Regions from separate parts of the Viridibacillus sp. FSL E2-0187 genome, predicted to be linked through region 1. Evidence: riboswitches for the same ligand, from Rfam matches in the RefSeq annotation. Region 1 holds a riboswitch; each other region holds the start of a gene.
The links. A riboswitch is a leader RNA that binds a small molecule or an ion and turns the genes downstream of it on or off. The one in region 1 is predicted to bind lysine.
Positions count from the first base shown of each region.

Region 1 (7,713 bases):
TTACTAAGCCTTCTACTTCCCATTTACGAACTTGTTCGTCTAGAGCGTATAGAAGTTGTTGTCCAGTTGTCGCACCAGCAAATGCTGTACGGTGCATTAATGTACCACCGAAACGACGGAAATCTAATAAACCTTCTGGTGTACGGTTAAACATAACACCCATACGGTCAAATAAATGGATGATTCCTGGTGCCGCATCAGCCATTGCTTTTACTGGTGGTTGGTTCGCTAAGAAGTCCCCACCGTAAACTGTATCATCAAAGTGGACCCATGGAGAATCCCCTTCACCTTTTGTATTAACAGCACCGTTGATTCCGCCCTGTGCACAAACAGAGTGTGAGCGTTTTACTGGTACTAATGAGAATAATTCAACTTCTGTGCCCATTTCGGCTGCTTTCATAGTAGCCATTAAACCAGCAAGACCGCCGCCAACGACTATCAATTTGCTTTTAGCCATGATATTTCTCACTCCTCTTTCAATTAGTAATCAAGCGCTTACATGATTTTAAGTGCACTGCCTTATACGAATGCAAGTAAAGCCGATACGCCGACTACAGATAACACTAAGAAAATTAAAATAGTAACATATGTTGCGATTTTTTGAGATTTTGGAGATTGAGTAATTCCCCAACTTACTAAGAATGCCCAAATACCGTTAGCTAAGTGGAAAGTTGCTGAAATAATACCAGCGATATAGAATGCTACCATCCAAGGATTAGATAGAACATCTGCCATCATGTTGTAATCAACTTCAGTTCCAAGTGCTTTTTGGATACGAGTTTGGAAAATATGCCAAGCGATAAATACAACTAGGAATACTCCTGTGAAACGTTGTAATACGAACATCCAGTTACGGAAAGTGCCAAAACGTTTAGTGTTTGGTTGTGCAGTGAAGGCTATGTACACACCATAAAAAGCATGGAACATTAATGGAATGTAAATTACAATCCATTCTAGAGCCCATAAGAATGGGAGACTCCCCATAAATTCACTTGCTGCGTTAAATGATTCTGCACCGTTTGTTGCTGTAAAGTTAATAAACAAGTGTTGCGTCAAGAACAGTCCAACTGGAATAATTCCAAGAAGTGAATGCAGTCGACGCCAATAAAACTCTCGATCTTTCGACAAAACTGTTACCCCCCTTAATACTGAAAATAGACAGACAAACAACTACCAACGCTTTCCAACGCGGTATCCATTGACTGCATATTTCATCATGGTACAATATTATGACAAGTTCATTGTACTCTCATCATGGCAGAGCGTCAAGGTAACTAGCACTATTTCTAGGTACCTTTAAATCACTCTTTTTTCTCGTAAACACATAAATATTCTACCAGAAAACGCTATTCTCTAACTCTGACAAAAATTAGACAAAATTAATTGAAAGAAGGCCAATCATGTCATCTACTAACACTCAACACTTCCCATTATTTGGTTACGAACTAATCAGAGATCACGTTCTCTCGTCTGTTCTTGGAAAAAACGAGGAAGATATCCTATATTGGTGCGGCAAAGAGTTAGCCCGCAAGTTTCCTTTATACAGCATGGAAGAAGCTGTTTCATTTTTCCAAGAAGCAGGATGGGGAGAGCTTTCTATAGAAAAACAATCGAAAGATGAAACGTTTTACACTCTCACTGGAGATCCTGAGGCTATGCAATTTGATAAACGTTGCTTCCGTCTTGAAAGTGGTTTCCTAGCAGCTCAACAAGAGAAAATCAGTGGTTTCTTAACAGAATGCTACGACGAAAAGAAAGCAAAACGTGGGCTTGTACGATTCCATGTTAAATGGGATCTAAAAGACAAACTATAGAAAGAAGCTGACTAAATATCTATTCAAGATGGCTAGTCAGCTTCTTATTATTTTATATAATTAAACTTGGATCGCTAGACTAGCTGCCAATTCAAATTCATCGTGTAATGCGTTTGCAGTCAATAACATCGATTCTTGTGGGATGACAACAGAAATTTTAATTTCAGAAGTACTTACCATTTTTAATGTAATGTTTTCTTTATGTAATCGATCGAACATTTTTGCGGCTACGCCAGGATTAGATACCATACCAGAACCTACAATCGATACTTTAGCAACATCCTCTTCGTAATTTACGTGACAATAACCAATTTTAGATTTATTTGCTTCTAATACTCTAGCGGTATCTGCTAAATTCTCTTTTGTAATAGTAAATGATACCGAAGGCTCTACCCCTTCTAGTATAGTTTGGACGATAATATCAACGTTAATATGATTATCAGCTAAAACTGTGAAAATATTGACTAAAGAACCTTTATAATTCCCCTCGTAACCTACCGTTACACGAACAATATCTGACATAAACGCTACTCCACGTACAACTAAATCTTTTTCCACTTCAACTTCCTCCTTCATAATTGTCCCTTCATCTTCTACATAACTAGAGCGAACTTCTAATGGGATATTGTAGTTTTTTGCAAACTCTACGGCACGTGGATGTAAGACACCTGCTCCTAAATTTGCTAATTCTAACATTTCATCATATGACAGTTCTTGTAGTTTGCGAGCTTTTGGAACATAACGTGGATCTGAAGTGTAAACACCATCAACATCTGTATAAATATCACAGCGCTCGGCACCTAATGCTGCAGCTAAAGCAACTGCTGTCGTATCTGATCCTCCGCGACCTAAAGTTGTAATATTGTTATTACTATCAACCCCTTGGAAACCTGCAACTACCGCAACCTGGCCTTTATCCAATGCTTTTCGCACATTTTCAGATTGGATTTCAACAATGCGAGAATCACTTGGAATTCCTTCAGTTAAGATTCCAGCTTGCCAACCTGTGAAGGACTGTGCTGATAGCCCTAAATTTTGCAATGCCATCGATAATAATGAGATAGTCACCTGCTCACCTGTTGTTAAGAGCGTATCCATTTCTCGTTTCGATGGATTTGGCATAATTTCATGTGCCATCTCTACTAGCTTATCCGTCGTTTTGCCCATTGCTGAAACAACTACGACAATGTCATAGCCCTTTTCTTTCTCTTTCTGAATGCGCTTTGCCACATGCAATACGCGTTCAATCGTTGCAACTGATGTACCACCAAATTTGAAAACTAAACAACTCACCCATAACCTCTCCCTTATTTGTTATGACGACCGTATTCACAATTACATCTTATGAAAAAAGCAGCCTTTCACACGTTTCCGTGTGAAAAGCCGCCTCATAGCATGCACGTTCAAAAGAACATTCATGTGAGATAGCCCTCCAGAACCGAAACGGATCTGACAATTCTACACTTGTTAAATGTAGAACCAGTAATAAATTGGAAATAGTCAATTTACCACTTCGGCGGCCTCCCCTTTCATCAGCAGTCATAGGATCTACTCATCCTCTTGCTAATTACTCTTGAAATCCGCGCCTCTATCATCACTAAATAGTGATTATTTATAATAGTAATGTTACCTTAACATAATTTTCAGATTACTACAATTTATTTTTCAGAAAAATGAGTAAATATGGTTTGAGCTAGTTTTTTTGGTACATTCGCAGCAATTAATTCTTCATATGTTGCCTCACGAATTTTTTTCACGGATCCAAATTGTTTGAGAAGCTGTTGCTTTCGTTTTGGACCAATCCCTTCAATTTCATCAAGAACAGATGTAATGGCATTCTTCTCATGTAATTGGCGATGAAAGGTAATAGCAAAACGGTGAACTTCATCTTGAATTCTTTGTAAAAGATAAAATGCTTCACTCGTTCTCTTCAATGGAATAATTTCTGGCGGCGAGCCGTACAGCAATTGAGAAGTTTGGTGTTTATCATCTTTTGCTAAACCTGCAATAGGAATATCTAAACCAAGCTCATCTTCTAAGATTTCTCTTGCCACTTCCATTTGTCCTTTCCCACCATCAATAACGATTAAATCGGGTAAAGGCAAGCCATCTCTTAATACTCGAGTATATCTTCGGCGAATAACTTCTCGCATTGCACCGTAATCGTCATGCTTTGCAGCAACCTGAATTTTATATTTTCGATAATCCTTTTTGCTCGCCTTACCGTCAATAAAAACTACCATTGCTGAAACGGCATCCGCACCGAAAATATGAGAGTTATCAAATGATTCTATGCGAAGCGGTATCGCAATATTCATCGCATTTCCCAATTCTTCGCAGGCACCTATTGTCCTTTTTTCTTGACGCTCAAGTAACTGGAACTTCTCAGAGATAGCAATTTGAGCATTTTTACTCGCTAAATCAACAAGTTCTTTTTTCTTTCCCCTTTGAGGAATTGTCACTTTTACATCAAGGACTGTAGCTAGAAGGTCTCCTTCAATATTCGTAGGTATAAAGATTTCCTTCGGCTTGATATGTTCTGCCTGTTCATAAAAGCGTCCCACAAATGTTAAGAATTCTTCCTCAGGGTCTCTATAAATCGGGAATAACGAAACATCTCTTTCAATCAACTTTCCTTGTCGTACAAAGAATACTTGGATACACATCCAACCTTTATCAACTGCATAACCAAAAACATCACGATTAGTTAAATCAGTAAGCGTAATCTTCTGGCGTTCCATGACAGTTTCAATATGGGTAATTTGATCTCGATATTCTTTTGCTCGTTCGAACTCTAATTTTTCAGCTGCATCGAGCATTTTTGTATTTAATTCTTCTTTAACTTCCCCGTAGCCGCCATTGAGAAAACTCGTAATATCTTGAATTATCTCTTGATATTGGTCTTTCTCAACTTCTTTTACACAAGGAGCTAGACATTGTCCTAAATGATAATATAAGCAAACTCGATTCGGTAAATTTGTACATTTCCTTAGCGGATATAGACGATCAAGTAATTTTTTCGTTTCATTTGCAGCAAAGCTATTTGGATAAGGTCCAAAGTATTTACCATTATCTTTTTTTACTTTGCGGACTATAAGAAGTCGAGGATGCTTCTCGTTCGTTATTTTAATATATGGGTACGTCTTGTCATCCTTCAGCATAATGTTGTATTTCGGATCATGTGTTTTAATGAGGTTTAATTCTAAGATAAACGCCTCTAAATCCGAAGATGTCACGATGTATTCGAAGTCTTCTATTTCACTAACAAGACGTTGCGTTTTACCATCGTGGCTGCCTGTGAAATAAGAACGTACGCGATTTTTTAATACTTTAGCTTTGCCGACATAAATAATTGTACCTTGACGATCCTTCATCAAATAACAACCAGGTTGGTCAGGTAAAATGGCTAACTTTTGCTTTAGTAATTCGTTCATCTTATCACCTTCTTAGAAAAGTGCGGGCACCTTAGCCAGTTCCGATAATCATAGACGAATTGACATATAGGTTGCTCTTTAACCTCCATATCAAATGAGTTTTTGAGCTCGAGGGCTAGGCACTGCATCTAAATTCTATACAAAATAGTTTTAATCTCTATATAATTGTAAAAAAAACCGGGAACCATTGTAGGAACCCGGTTTGATATTCATTTTTTCAAAGATTAAGCGTGTTTTTGAATGAATTCAGCTAATGCTTCTTTCGGTTGGAAACCAACAGTTTTATCAACTGGCTCTCCGTCTTTGAATAATAAAAGAGTTGGAATTGACATAATGCCGAACTTGCTTGCTGTTTCTTGGTTTTGGTCTACATCAACTTTAACAATTTTAGCTGCACCATTTAATTCAGAATCTAGTTCTTCTAAAACAGGAGCGATCATTTTACAAGGTCCGCACCAAGTTGCCCAAAAGTCAACTAGTACTAAACCTTCTGCGATATCATGTGAAAAGCTTTCATCTGTTGCGTGTACGATTGCCATATTAAATATCCTCCTTCAACTTACGTATAACGGTAGTATAGCATGGATGAAAAACACTAGCGACTGTTATGCTTATAACAGCATTATTTTGCAATAACGATAGTAAAATACGTCTATCACACGTTAGTATGGATGCTTGGATAAAGAAAACCCTGTAAATAGTATGACCGTTTACAGGGTTTAGAAGCAATTATTTATGCGTTTACTAATAATTTTTTGAACTCTTCTGTAAGCATCGGGATAACTTCAAAAAGATCTCCAACGATACCGTAGTCAGCTACTTTAAAGATATTCGCTTCTGGATCTTTGTTGATCGCAACGATTACTTTTGAGTTAGACATACCAGCTAAATGTTGAATTGCTCCTGAAATACCAGCAGCGATATAAAGATCCGGTGTAACAACTTTACCAGTTTGACCAATTTGCAATGAATAATCGCAGTAATCAGCATCACACGCTCCACGTGAAGCACCGACAGCGCCACCTAGTACATTAGCAAGCTCTTTTAATGGCGCAAAACCGTCTTCGCTTTTCACACCACGACCACCAGCTACTACTACTTTCGCTTCTGATAAATCAACGCCCTCTGTTGATTTGCGAACAACTTCTTTAATAATAGTACGTAGATTCGTAATATCTACAGTAATTGAAGACACATCACCTGAACGAGATTCATCTTTTGCTAGAGGAGCAATGTTATTTGGACGGATTGTCGCAAACACAAGTCCTTCTTTCACTTGCACTTTTTCAAATGCTTTACCAGAATAGATTGGACGGATGAAAACTACTGCATCATCTTCCCCTTCAATATCTGTAACATCTGATACTAAACCACTTTGTAATTTACTAGCTAGTTTTGGAGAAAGATCTTTACCTAGAGCAGTATGACCGAAAACGATTGCTTCTGGTTGCTCTTGCTCAGTAACTGCCATAAATGCTTGGCTAAAGCCGTCAGAAGTATACTGTTTTAAATGTGGGTGTTCAACAGTCACTACACGGTCTGCACCGTTTTGAATAAGTTCCTGGGCAAGATTCGCTACAGCGTCTCCGATTAGAACGCCAACAACTTCTCCGCTACCAGACACTTTTTTTGCAGCTGCAATAGCTTCGAATGATACATTTCTTAAGCTTCCTTCGCGTACTTCACCTAATACTAATACTTTTTTAGACATGTTATGTCCCTCCCATACAATTTAAAATCAGCTTAAACGACTTTCGCTTCTGAATGTAATAGACTAACAAGCTCTTTCACTTGATCAGATAAATCGCCTTCTAATACACGTCCAGCTACTTTTTGAGCTGGTAAGTAAATTTCAACTGTTGTAGTTTTTGCTTGAACATCATCTTCGTCAATATCTAAATCATCTAATTCTAGCTCTTCAAGAGGCTTTTTCTTCGCTTTCATAATACCAGGTAAAGATGGGTAACGAGGTTCGTTTAAACCTTGTTGTGCTGTCACTAGAAGTGGTAATTCTGCTTCAAGAACTTCTGAATCCCCTTCTACGTCACGAACGATTTTCGCTGTTTTGCCATCGATTTCAAGTTTAGTAATTGTTGTTACATAGTTAATACCTAGTAATTCTGCAACACGTGGACCTACTTGACCTGAGCCACCATCAATAGCAACGTTACCACCTAAAATAAGGTCTGCATCTTTATCTTTTAAGTATTCAGCTAAAATATATGCTGCTGAGAATTGATCAAGCTCATCTAAATCATCTTCAGTGTTGATTAAGACTGCTTTATCAGCTCCCATTGCTAAAGCTGTACGGAGTTGTTTTTCTGCATCTTCTCCGCCGAGAGTAACAACTGTTACTTCGCCGCCTTGTGCATCACGAACTTGAATAGCTTCTTCGATTGCGTATTCATCGTATGGGTTGATGATGAATTCAGCTCCATCTTCTTGGATTGCCCCACCAGTTACAA
Region 1 covers NZ_JBBOVG010000001.1:639,025-646,737, reverse strand. Annotated here, with positions in the region: gene sdhA (succinate dehydrogenase flavoprotein subunit) at 1-457, opposite strand, end outside; gene MHH85_RS03075 (succinate dehydrogenase cytochrome b558 subunit) at 520-1,128, opposite strand; gene MHH85_RS03070 (YslB family protein) at 1,401-1,814, shown strand; gene MHH85_RS03065 (aspartate kinase) at 1,875-3,107, opposite strand; lysine riboswitch at 3,232-3,413, opposite strand; gene uvrC (excinuclease ABC subunit UvrC) at 3,473-5,248, opposite strand; gene trxA (thioredoxin) at 5,473-5,787, opposite strand; gene MHH85_RS03050 (electron transfer flavoprotein subunit alpha/FixB family protein) at 5,982-6,959, opposite strand; gene MHH85_RS03045 (electron transfer flavoprotein subunit beta/FixA family protein) at 6,992-7,713, opposite strand, start outside.

Region 2 (6,221 bases), 3.2 Mb from region 1:
TTATAAAGCATATAATGAAAAGTTTCCTAAGAAAAAAATTTAACTCAAATACAAGTAAACCAATTTGAATTAAAGGTATAAATTGAGGGAGGAATATTGAATGAGTGCGATAACGCAAAAAGAACTTTTAACTACAATTTATGAAGAAATAGATCAAGGTTTTGATGAAATTGTTGGATGGAGGAGATATTTGCATGAGCATCCAGAGTTATCTTTTGAAGAATATGAAACTGCAAAATTTATTGCAGAAAAACTTGAGAGCTTCGGTTTAGAGGTGAAAAAAGGGATAGGAGGAAATGGTTTAATTGGTATTTTGAAAGGAGATCAAGCAGGTAAAACAATCGCTTTAAGAGCCGATTTTGATGCATTACCTATTACAGATTTAAAAGAAGTTGCATACAAATCTCAAAAAGAGGGTGTCATGCATGCATGTGGTCATGATGGACACACGACCGCATTACTTGCGACAGCGAAAACACTAAGTCATTACAGAGAGCATCTGCACGGTAATATCATTTTTATTTTCCAACATGCGGAGGAAAAACCTCCTGGTGGTGCGAAATTCATGATTGCAGAAGAAGTATTGAAGGATGTCGATTATGTATTTGGTGCGCATTTAGATTCAGGTTCACCTGTTGGAAAGGTATCTGTTGGGGATGGTTTTAAAATGGCTGCCGTTGATAAATTCGCGATTAAAATTCAAGGATTAGGAGGCCATGGTGCGAAACCACAGCAGTCCATCGACTCAATTGTTGTAGGTAGTGAAATCGTTGGAGCGTTGCAAAAAATTGTCAGTCGTCGCTTAAATCCATTTGATGCAGCGGTAGTGACAGTTGGTGTATTCCACGCAGGAAGTGCTTTTAATATTATTGCTGACTCGGCAATTATTGAAGGAACGGTTCGTACAATGACGGATGAAGTTCGTAATAAGGTAAAAGAAGAAATCTACTCAATCGTCAAAGGAGTAACGGAATCAGCACATGCAACATATGAAATTGATTATTTACATGGCTATCCAGCCCTTTACAATCATCCAACTGAAACAGAGCTTGTGAAAGAATTATTTGAAGTGGAATTCGGTACAGATTCTGTAATTGAATTTGAACCGTCAATGGGTGGAGAGGATTTCGCGTATTTTTTAAATGAAAAACCAGGTACTTATTTTAAAGCAGGCTCACGCAATGACGATGAACGAACTCATTTTGCACATCATCATCCGAAATTCGACTTTGATGAAAGAGCGTTATTAACAATAGAGAAAGCTTTTGTGAAAATCGTTTCACATTATTTATTTAAATAAGGGGATTTGAACATGACATTATCTTTTGATCACTTAGTACATTTTGTAGATGAACCAAAAGAAGTAATAACATTATTAAAAAATAAAGGAATTCACGCTGTTGAAGGAGGCGTTCATGAAGGGCGAGGAACGTACAATGCGCTTAGCTACTTTGATCTAAGTTATATAGAGTACCTTGGTACATACGATAGGGAGCTAGTAGCAGGGGCAGAACATTTACATCACAGTCTTATTGAAACAGTAGTAAATAACAAATTCAAAGAAGGTTTCGTAAGATTTGCAGCTCGCACAACGGATATTGAAGGGGTAGCAAAAAGTTTAAAAGAGCAAGGTTTATCAGTAAATGGTCCAGTACCAATGAACAGAAAACGACCAGATGGCAGTATTATTAGCTGGCAATTACTATACGTTGGAGAAGAAAATGACTCTCTTCAATTGCCATTTATTATTCAATGGGATGATAATGATGATAAGCGTAGACAGGAGCAAGTTGAAAAAGGAGTCATTGGAAAGCAACCAGAAAAGTTGGACTTTGCAGGTGTTACTTTTGCAGTCATAGATGCTGAAAAAACTGCTGAAAAATGGTCTCGATATTTAGGGTTAGAGGTTGCAGAAGCGTATGTCGATCCGGAGTTGAATGCTATTGTACAGGTTCTTACATTAGCTGGCGGTGACTTATACTTTGCTAGCCCTATTGGAGAGGGAGTTGTTGCAAAAGTATTAGCAGAACTAGGAGAATGTCCATTCCAAGTTAACTTCTCAGGAGCTAAAGAACCAGTCACATTTGATTTATTTAACGGTCGCTATCATTTTGAAAAGTAATTTATATAAATAATTGTATTTGTGTGGCTTAAAGTGGAGAAAAAATATCAAGCTAGCAGGTATAACGACAATAAGTATTAAAAGCTATTATGTAGTGTTCGAAACTATCTAATAGCTTTTTTTCTTTGGCTTGTTTTGTTGAGAGTATTAAGTTGGGGATGCATACCTTGCTTTTAGTAAAATAAAAAACTCCGAGCTAATGTAAGCTCGGAGTTTGCTCTATTTTTCGGGTGTAACATAACCTTCTTTTGCAGCATGCATACTAACTGCCACTAATAGCAGAACTGTAATGATGAATAGAATGATAGCTGTTGTCCAGCTATTGGTAATATCGTGAACATAGCCAAATAAAACAGGACCGATAGCAGCTAATAAATAACCAAGTGATTGAGCAGTACCAGATAATTCTGCTGCTTCATGAGCAGTACGTGTGCGCAATGAAAAATACATCATAGCTAAACTAAATGATGCACCACCTGCAAGTCCAAGTAAAATCATCCACAACACTGTTAAAGAGGTCCATCCAGCTAAAATACCTCCGAAGCCAATAAGATAAAGAACACCGAAAACTAAAACAAGAGGTCTTTGGTCTTTTCTACGACCTGCAATAATCGGAATCATAAATGTAGCAGGTAATTGTGAAAACTGCATAAATGAAAACATCCATCCAGCTGTATTTGCACTCATTCCTTGTGACTGCAACATTTCTGGAATCCAAGCAGCAGTTGTATAGAAAATGAGAGATTGGAGGCCCATTGCTAATGTAACTGTCCAGGTTAAAGGTGATTTCCAAAGAGGGACATGATCTCTATTAGTTTCTGAGTTATTAATTGATTCGGACTTTGCTTTACGAATTTGTGGAAGCCAAACAATAATAGCGATTATTGCTAAAATGACCCAAATACCTAGTGCAATTCTCCAACCGAGTTCTCCGCTAGCGAGCGGATAACTAATCCCAGCAGCAATGCTAGCCGATATATTCATTGAGACTGTGAATAACCCTGTTAATAATCCAACTTGTAAAGGGAATTTCAGTTTAATCAAACTTGGTAATAGAACATTTCCAAAAGCAATTGCCACACCGATTAGGGATGTACCTAATAACAGCATGGATGTCGTGCCTAATGACCGAGTGAGAATCCCTACAGCTAGTAATGCTGTTGAGAATAGTAAAGTACGTTCTATACCAAAGCGCTTTGAGAACTTTGGCGCTAATGGTGAAATAACGGCAAAAGCAAGTAAGGGAATCGTTGTGATAAATCCTGCTAATACATTTGAAATATGAAGGCCATCACGAATAAATGAAATGATTGGACCTACAGATGTTAAAGGAGCACGTAATGTAGAAGCGATGAAAATAATCCCAATTACAAGTAACCAAACATTACGATTCCATTTTATTTTGTTTTCACTTTGAACAGCTTGATTTGTTGCCAATTGTAACGCCTCCTATTACATATATTTATGAATCTTATAATATTTTAAACCCACTAATTGACAAAGGTTAATTATATCAAAGAAAATGGATAATTATAATAAGGTGATTCAAAATAAAATTGCCAATTTAATATGGGGGTATTGATGATGAGAACAGCGCAACAAATGATGGATTTAATCCTAGGTGTAGCGGAAAATGATGAGCGCGTACGTGCCGTTTGTATGAATGGTTCAAGAACAAATATTAATGTAAAAAAGGATCCCTTTCAAGATTTTGATATCGTTTATATTGTGACGGATATTAAATCAATTACTAATAATCCTCATTGGGTAGATATTTTTGGAGAGAGAATCATTATGCAAACGCCAGAAGATATGGTGTTGTTTCCACCTGAACTGGGCGGGCGCTATACATATTTGATGCAATTTTCAGATGGGAACCGAATAGATTTGATGCTTATCCCTGTCGAAGAACAAGAAGCATATTGTAAAGAAGATAGTTTAACTACTATTTTGTTAGATAAAGATGGTTCGCTTCCTAAACTCCCTCCACCAACAGACGTCAATTATTGGGTACAATGCCCAACAGAAGAACATTATAAGGATTGTTGCAATGAATTTTGGTGGGTTTCTACATATATTGCGAAAGGTTTATGGAGAAAAGAAATGCTCTATGCACAAGCACATTTTAATAATACGCGTGAAATGCTGATTCAAATGCTTTCATGGCAAGTCGGAGTGCAATCAGACTTTTCTAGAAGCGTTGGTAAAAATGGCAAGGACCTAGAGTATCTGTTACCAAAAGAAGTGTGGGAGCAGTTACTCGCAACATATAACAATGCTAGTTATGATTCAGCATGGCAAGCACTATTTACTATGTGTGAATTGTTCCAAAGTACAGCAACAAATGTTGCTAATATGCTTTCATTTCAAAGTTATGGAGAAAGTGAGAAAGTGCTCAATTACTTAAAACATATTCAAAATCTACCGAATGATGCGAAAGTTATATTTTGAAGTCTTAACAAAAATTGACTTAAATTGTTTTAATATTCAAGAAAATTTACATCTTGAATATAGAACACTCTTGTATTATAATGGGGACATATTAAATTAATATATTGCAATGCCTCATCCATTCGATGAGGTAGAGGTCGCGGTATTAAAAAGTAAAATGGATGAGACGAAAAGCGTCGGGGATTCTATTTGAAAGGGAATATCGCCGAAGTGATTATAAGCTTTTTCTTATAATCATTGGGGCTGTTGCCGAAAGGTGCAGAACTGTCACGTCTTAGCAGGCGTGTTGAGCTATCTTTATCAAGGTTGATGGGCATGTTTCGATACCATCGCATATTCCTTGTGATGGTATTTTTTATGACATCAAGTTAACCTTCTTGCAATGAAAAATGGAAAGAGGAGATTCTTAATGAGTAATAAAAATAATGGCCAAAGCGTAGAAACGCAAGGTCTTAATAGAGGATTGAAAAGTCGTCACGTGACGATGATTTCACTTGGAGGAACAATCGGTACAGGGCTGTTCTTAGCAAGTGGTGGAGCTATCCACGAAGCGGGTCCAGGTGGAGCGTTATTAGCATATTCTTTAATTGGTATTATGGTGTTCTTCTTAATGACAAGTTTAGGGGAAATGGCAGCATTTATGCCTGTATCAGGTTCATTTAGTACTTACGCATCTAAATTCGTTGACCCAGCGCTTGGCTTTGCTCTTGGTTGGAACTACTGGTATAACTGGGCAATTACGATTGCAGCAGAAATTGCAGCGGTATCACTAATTATGAAATTTTGGTTCCCAGACGTATCATCATTTGTCTGGACAGCAGGATTTTTAGTAGTCATCTTCACTTTGAATGTCTTATCGATTAAAAGCTTTGGTGAAAGTGAATATTGGTTTTCACTAATTAAAGTCGTTACAATTATTGTCTTTATCATCGTTAGTTTCTTGATGGTATTTGGTTTAATGGGTGGACAAGACCCAGTTGGATTCAAAAACTTCTTCATTGAAGATGGTCCATTCCATGGTGGTTTCTTCGCAATGTTCGGTATTTTCTTAGCAGCAGGTTTCTCATTCCAAGGAACTGAACTACTTGGGATTACTGCGGGTGAAACAGATGATCCAGGAAAAAATATTCCGAAAGCTGTTCGTCAAGTTTTCTGGCGTATCCTTTTATTCTACATTTTAGCAATTTTAGCGATTGGCTTATTAATTCCATTTACTGATGAACGTTTAGCTAGTAGTGATATTACAGTTAGTCCGTTCACATTAGTATTTGAAAATGCAGGTATCGCGTTTGCAGCTTCAGTGATGAATGCGATCATTTTAACGGCTATTTTATCTTCAGGTAACTCTGGTTTATATGCATCATCACGTATGCTTTGGGAGCTTGCTAAAGATGGTAAAGCACCAAAAATGTTTACTAAACTAAACAAACGTGGAATTCCAATGGCTGCATTAGTAGCAACTTGTTTAGTTGCTTGTGTATCATTCATCGCTTCATTCTTTGGTGATGGTGTTGTCTACATTTGGTTGCTAAATGCTTCAGGTATGTGTGGATTTGTAGCTTGGCTAGGTATCGCAGTAAGTCATTACCGATTCCGTAAAGCGTATATCATACAAGGTCGCGATTTAAACGAATTACCTTATAAAGCA
Region 2 covers NZ_JBBOVG010000001.1:3,792,068-3,798,288, reverse strand. Annotated here, with positions in the region: gene MHH85_RS18415 (M20 metallopeptidase family protein) at 101-1,300, shown strand; gene MHH85_RS18410 (VOC family protein) at 1,313-2,122, shown strand; gene MHH85_RS18405 (CynX/NimT family MFS transporter) at 2,342-3,559, opposite strand; gene MHH85_RS18400 (aminoglycoside 6-adenylyltransferase) at 3,707-4,573, shown strand; lysine riboswitch at 4,697-4,875, shown strand; gene MHH85_RS18395 (amino acid permease) at 4,983-6,221, shown strand, end outside.
Region 2: another riboswitch for lysine. It lies ahead of MHH85_RS18395 (amino acid permease); the one in region 1 lies ahead of MHH85_RS03065 (aspartate kinase).

Region 3 (7,713 bases), on a different contig from region 1:
AAATACATTAATATTGCAGTCTGCTTTATATGACTCACCACTACCAATTTCTCAACTGAAAGTAGTAATGTCAGGGCATTAAAGCAACATGAATATTAGGATTAACGCTAAAATAATTTGGAATAGGCCAATACCACCTGCGTATGCAGATAATTTCCATCCATGCTGCGTTAAATCTTTTATATTTACACTCATACCAATACCTGCAAGTGCTGTGATTTCTAAATAGTTCCCAAAAACTTTAGTTGGATGTGTAATTGATGTTGGAAATAAAACAATACTATTGATTAGACACAATAATAAAAACCCTGCTACATACCAAGGGACTATTGAACGTATGTTGAATTTCCCTTTAGTGGCTTCTTGAACTTCTTGATTTGCCATCTTTATGCGTTTTAGAACAAAAACAACTAATGCTAAGAAAATGATTCTGCTGATTTTAAAAATTTCTGCCTGATCTTTCACTGCCTCGCCAACTATGCTCCCGCTGGCAACTACTTGCCCTACGGATTGTAATGTCCCACCGATCAAAGCTGAAGATGGGAGCACATTATTATGAAAAATGGTACTTGTGATGACAGGTAAAAGAATCATCATTACTGTACCTAGTAAATTAACAATTGTTATAGATACAGCCATATCTGATGTTTTTGCATTAATTGCTGGTGCTGTTGATGCAATTGCTGAAGACCCACAAACTGCATTACCACTCGCCATCAATAAACGAAAGTCCTCACCAAAACTTAAATATTTTCCCAACCAAATGACAAAAGCAATTGTCCCAGCCATTTGGATAAGTATAAAAGAGATACCCGTTAGCCCAATATTAAATAAAGAATTAAATGTTAACGTTGCACCCAATAAAATAATTGAATAGTACAGTAGGTTACTTTCTGAAAACTTTATTCCTGGTCTTAACATCGGGTTAGACCCAAACTTTAAATTGCCGACCAAAATACCTATTAATATAGCAAATAATCCACTGCCTAAACTTGGAAAGAAACGACCAAATACCATTCCAATAAAGGCGATAATAATACAAGTTATTAATCCAGGTAGAACATTTATTATTTTCTTCATATTTTAACCCCATTTATTTTTGTTTGTACCTAAACTTTACTGGAGAATTAATAATCAGTAAAATACAGATAAGTAATTATGACTATTAGTATTTCTAATAAGGGGGAATTTAATGTATTACGATGCCTTAAAGACATTCGTTGCTTTAGCGGATATAAAAAATTTTACGAAAACAGCTGAATACCTCCATATTTCTCAACCTAGCGTTAGTTTACACATAAAAAATTTAGAAACTGAGTTTAATACACAGTTATTTTTACGCTCACCTAAATCGCTAAAAATTACCCCATCTGGTGAAATTCTCTATGATCGCGCTAAACAAATGTTAGCCATTTATGATCAAACCAAATCGGATATTCTAACACTTCAAAATGAAATTAAAGGAAAACTGCTGATTGGCGCAAGCTTTACCATTGGCGAATATGTACTACCTTCATTACTCGTTACCTTACAACAAAAATATCCTGAACTTGACCTGGAAGTAATAATCGGAAATACGGATGAGATTGTTGAAGCTGTTCAATTGCTAAAGATAGATATCGGATTGATCGAAGGGCAAACAACCAATAAAGAGTTAATTGTAGAACCCTTTATGGAAGACGAGTTATTGTTAGTCGCCTCACCTTCACATGTACTTGCAAAAAAAGAAAGCATAACGATTCAAGATTTACATAATCACACGTGGCTAACTCGCGAGGAAGGCTCAGGTACGCGTAATTACTTACTTCATGTACTAGAATCTAATGGCATTAATATTAAATCGCTTATCTCTATTAGCAGTAATCAAGGATTAAAAGAATTTATGACTCAAGGAATTGATGGTCTTACACTTCTGTCAAAAAATGTTATTGAACATGAATTAAAAAGAGGGACACTCGCTGTTATCCGTCTAGAGGACCGTGTATTTAAACGGAGTTTTTCCTATGTATATTCACCAATTATGGGAAGTAAAAAGAATACCTCCATGTTTATAAAAGAAATCAACAATAAGTGGCATATATAAAAAGCCGTTCCTTATATCAAACGAATGATGTAGGAAACGGCTTTCTTATGCAATACCCCTATTGTTTAAACGTGCGCTTTAGAAATGCCTTTGTGCGTTCACTTTGTGGATGATTAAAGATTTGTTCTGGTGAACCTTCTTCCACTATGACCCCTTTATCCATGAAAACAACACGATCTGAAACTTCTCTTGCAAATTCCATTTCATGTGTCACGATTAACATCGTAAGACCTGTACCTGCTAATTCCTTCATAACCTTTAGAACTTCTCCAACCATTTCTGGGTCGAGTGCAGATGTTGGTTCATCAAAAAGTAATACATCTGGTTCCATAGACAGCGCTCTAGCAATAGCTACACGTTGCTTTTGACCACCTGATAATTGGTGTGGCTTCGCATTGACATAACGATCTAAACCAACAACCTTCAAGTACTTCATAGCAACATTCTCAGCATCACTTTTAGAGCGTTTTAAAACCTTTGTTTGACCTACAATACAATTTGTTAATACATTAAGGTTATTAAACAAATTGAATGATTGGAATACCATACCTAGTTTTGTACGATAATTATTTATATTATGGTTGTTATCTAGAATATTGTCACCTTGATAAACAATCTGTCCTCCACTTGGTCTTTCTAATAAGTTAATACAACGTAGAAGCGTAGATTTCCCTGATCCTGAAGAGCCGATGACACAGACAACTTCCCCTTTGTTTACAGAGAAATCAATGTCTTTAAGAACTTCATGAGTGCCAAAGGATTTGCTTAGATGTTGTATCTCGATTACATTTTTCATAAGTCTATCTCCTTTGCCCGCATCATGCTTTTTTGCCTTCCATTTGTTCTAGATCATCAATCATTTGATAGTTTTGTGGACCATCTAATCGTTTTTCAAAGTAGTGTAGAATTTTCGTCACTACGAATGTCATGATTAAGTATAAAATACATGCTACAAAGAATGACTCGAAATATCTGAAATTATTCCCCGAAACAGATTTTGTTTGGAAGTATAGTTCTGTAACCCCAATTACATTCAATACTGATGTATCTTTAATATTCATAACAAATTGGTTACCTGTTGCAGGTAAAATATTCCTTAAAACTTGTGGTAATACTACATGAATCATAGTTTGCCAATGATTCATGCCAATCGCTTGAGCTGCTTCAAATTGGCCTTTATCTACTGAGATAATGCCGCCACGTACAATTTCAGCCATATACGCTCCTGTATTAATAGCAACGATAAAAATTGCTGCAAACGTGCGGTCCATATCTACACCAAATGCTTGGGCAGCACCATAGAAAACTACCATTGCCTGAACAATCATTGGTGTACCTCGGAAAAATCCTACGTATATCCCAAGAATTATATTTATTAGTTTTAATACAATTCTTTTTAATCCTCTTTCAGGTTTAGGAATCGTATTAATAATACCGATAAGTAATCCAATGATTGCACCGAAAACAGTACCAAGTGTTGCAATTAATAACGTCATCCATGCCCCGCGAAGGAACATTTCCCAGTTTTCTGTTGCTATACTTATAATCCAATCAATACTCATACTGTTCCTCCTTCAAAAGCAGTAATACCGACTGCTTCATATGCAGCCGGTATCCGTCATACATTATTTTGCAGCTGGTTGGTTTGCAATCGCTTTATCCATAATTTCTGTACGCTCTTCTTCAGAGATACCTTTTAAAATTTCATTAATTTTATCTTTTAATTCGCTATCTTTTTCAATACCTACAGCAATTGCTGTATCTTCTTCAGACGCTTTAAAGCCATCTGTGAATTCAACCATTACAAATTTATCATTTGCAGCTGAAGAACTAATACCTTCTGGACGTTCAGATACATAACCATCAATCACACCTGATTCAAGTGCTACACGCATTGCAGGGAAGTTATCCATTGCAGCTTGTTTTTTAACACCAGTAATTTGATCTATTACATCATAGTGTGTTGTATTTAATTGACCTGTAATTTTGGCACCACTAAAATCTTGGATTGATTTAGCTTTCTCGTATTTACTGCCCTTTTTAACAACCATTACATAATTAGATGTATAGTAGTTATCAGTGAAATCAATTGTCTTTTTACGCTTTTCAGTTGGAGACATACCCGCCATAATTGCATCAATTTTACCTGAAGTTAATGAAGGTACTAGACCGTCCCATTCTGTTTTGACGATTACTAGTTCTTTTCCTAAAGATTCTGCAACTCTTTTTGCAATCTCAACATCATAACCGCCAGCATATTCTGCGTTACCAGAGATTTTCACGCCGCCGTTTGAATCATCCTTTTGTGTCCAGTTAAACGGAGGGTATCCCGCTTCCATACCAATTGTGAATGTTTCTTTTTTTGTTTCCCCTTCAGTAGATGCACCTGATCCCGAACCTGCATCTTTAGTCCCACAACCAGCTAATAGTAAAATAGCAAGTAGTGTCATAGCAGAAAAAATTGCCCATGTTTTTTTCATATTATATTCTCCCCCTCTAAATAATATCCTTAATTTTCTTCAAAATACTAAAAAAGGCTATTGTACGTATAAAAAACGCGCCCTGAGATGAACTCAGGTCGCATTGTACAATAGCCTAAATCCTCTACTTATCCCTTAATGAGATAGCTCAACTCAACGAACTAGGACGTTCATTGAGACAGTCCTGCAGTTATTAACTGCAGACCCAGCAAGTAACATCGAGTGTATTACAAACTTCGGCGACATCTCCTTCTCAATAGTTTCATAGTTTCTCAAGCTCCACTAAAGACTAATAGATATCGCGCCTCTACCTCACCTATTAAAAAGTGAGGTCGTATTCAATTATCATTGTACACAGTCTACAGTAACGAACTTTCACTGTCAACAACCATTTTGTTAAATACTCAGAATACTATTTTCTTTCTTACAACTAGTTTTAGCCTCTAATAAAATCTGATTCAGTGTACGTAACTTCACCTGTTGTAGCATTAATCTTATCAATTACACCATTTTCAGAAGGGGTGTTAACAGAATAATTTAAGCTATAGATTGTCATTTCATCATCTTCATCTATCTCTTCAAAACGTGAAAGTTTCATCTGCAAACTCTGTTTATATATAGCATCCGCTTCTTCCAATGTAATCAATGGTGTAGTACTAACACCTCGAATAGCCTCCATATTTAATGCACTATACAGACAAGAACGAATAATCCCAGTATGTATACCTACTTCAATTAGGACGGAGTATTTGTCTAATTTGTATTCATGGAAAAATGGGATAAAAGTAAACATAATCGTCGGCTCATCTTCATGTTCGTCTTCATGCTCGTCTTCATCATATTCGCCCACATTGAAGAAATCCTCATCTGTATCATCATCAAATTCTTCTGTATCATCATTCGACATAGATTGTTCTTCAAGCATGTATTTATAATGTATTTCACCAGCAATAATCTCTAAAAATTGCATTGCATTTTCTTTCAATTGCTCAAAAGGTAACTCAGTCTTTACTTCTGTATCCCATTCCACATTAGATTCATAGTTAGCACCCGCATCATCAAAATGTAGCACTTCGATTACAGCTTCTGCTTCTTCACCATTGGCATCTAACTCTTCCGCATCATACCAATATAAATTACCCTCTTCTTCACGTAATACATATTGATCGGTTGCACCTAATAATTTTGGCAATGCCTTTGTTACTTGAACAGGTGTAACAGCAAATTGTTCAAGCTTTGATTCACTGAACAACTGACTAGCTTTTTGAACTTCCCCGCCAACAGTAACACCTATATAATCTCGAATTGGTTGATAAACTAACTCAAATTCTCCTTGCTCTTCATTTTCTTCGATTCCTAATTCCACTAATGTTTCTTTACATAAAATTTCTCTTGCTTCAGCTTCTGTTACTTCTACTTTTGGATATGTAAGTTGATAATACTCTTGGAATATAGTAGCCGCTGTAATAGTACCGTATGAATTGATCTCTATAACTGCACCAGAATTAGGTAAAGGGAGTTTTAATTTTTTATCTATAGCTTCATAAACTACTAAATATTCCCCTTCGCCAATCTCAGAGAAATTACTAAATTGTACTGCTTCACGGCCGAAATCCTTCACAAAGGACTCTGTAATATGTAAAATTTCATCCATCCCAAGTTCTTCTAGACTTTCTAACTCTACATCGTTATTTTCTACTAATCTATCAAAATCAATATTGATGTTTGTCAGCTCTTTATCGTCCGTCACTTCAATATAACCGTATTTGACATCATTTCGTGCATCCAGTACTTCAATACTATCTTCCATCGTTTCATCCTCATTTATTACAATGGAAGGCTGTCCAATTAAATATTTCTTCAATTTCATTTCTATCTCTATCATACGATGCTCCCTTTCAAGAAATGTATTATTGTTACTATAATATTAACTTCTTAAACAGTGAATTACTATCAAATCGGACATAATATAAAAAAATTAACTACAAATAACGTCATATTTCTAATTTAACAGAAAAAAAACCAAAAAAAAGAAAAAAGACTCATCATTCGCAAGTCTTTTTTCCTGTCATTATCCAATTAAAACTAAATTAACCCATAAATATATTCTGTATGTGATAACTCTCCAATAAGCAGATATCCCTATATAAGTTATATTAAATTTATCGATTTAGCCTTTTATTACGTTATTGATACTCAAATATATATTATAAAATGCTCTTAGTATTTTGGGTCATCTAACGCCTGATAGTCTTGTTGATATTTACCGCCATCAGCAACTTCTGCATGATATAAAGCTTTCAATGCATAGTTTTTTTCAAGATCTAAAGATTTTTTCAACTCTTTAAATTTTGTATGCAATTCTTTGTTTTCATTTATTAATTGTTGCATTTGTGATTTAATGTATTTCAAAGATTTTCATCTCCTTTCAGATGGTTAATCTATTTAATTAGTATACCACTAAATGTAATGCTTTTTAATGTCCATAATTTGCTTAAATTAAAGTGAATATTTTGAAATTCTAAGAACAGAAATAATTAGAAGGAACTTTTCAATGTAACTACCAGTGATGAAGATCAAACTATACTACATACGATATTACTAAAAAGTTTTTAATAAATATGAATATAAACAGCGATTTACAAACTACCCTCTAAAACTTCAATGTATATTTTATCAAGATTTCCTAATGCTACTTTTAATAAATATCATCGTTTGACACTAATGGCTTCTCTCCCTTAAGAATCCCTAACATTAAACTCTTTTTTAACTTCCCAACGCGATTTTTTTATGAATATTTATTGAATAACTGCAGAAAAAGATGAAAACGCTTATTTTCTTTTGACATAAGGCCAAAAATAATGTAAATTACTAAAAGACGAACGTTTTATTTACAAGAATAATTATTATTCGGTTTTAGGAGTGTGTTTTATGGAAAATGTATTTGATTACGAAGATATTCAATTGGTTCCCGCAAAATGTATAGTAAATAGTAGATCTGAATGTGACACATCAGTTACTTTAGGTGAACATACATTTAAATTACCTGTAGTACCTGCAAATATGCAAACTATTATTGACGAAAAAGTAGCCATCCAATTAGCTGAAGATGGATATTTCTATATAATGCATCGTTTTGAACCACAAAAA
Region 3 covers NZ_JBBOVG010000002.1:109,483-117,195, forward strand. Annotated here, with positions in the region: gene MHH85_RS19685 (YeiH family protein) at 79-1,080, opposite strand; gene MHH85_RS19690 (LysR family transcriptional regulator) at 1,193-2,083, shown strand; gene MHH85_RS19695 (amino acid ABC transporter ATP-binding protein) at 2,142-2,879, opposite strand; gene MHH85_RS19700 (amino acid ABC transporter permease) at 2,902-3,645, opposite strand; gene MHH85_RS19705 (transporter substrate-binding domain-containing protein) at 3,709-4,563, opposite strand; lysine riboswitch at 4,700-4,881, opposite strand; gene MHH85_RS19710 (hypothetical protein) at 5,000-6,448, opposite strand; gene MHH85_RS19715 (hypothetical protein) at 6,784-6,975, opposite strand; gene guaC (GMP reductase) at 7,495-7,713, shown strand, end outside.
Region 3: another riboswitch for lysine. It lies ahead of MHH85_RS19705 (transporter substrate-binding domain-containing protein); the one in region 1 lies ahead of MHH85_RS03065 (aspartate kinase).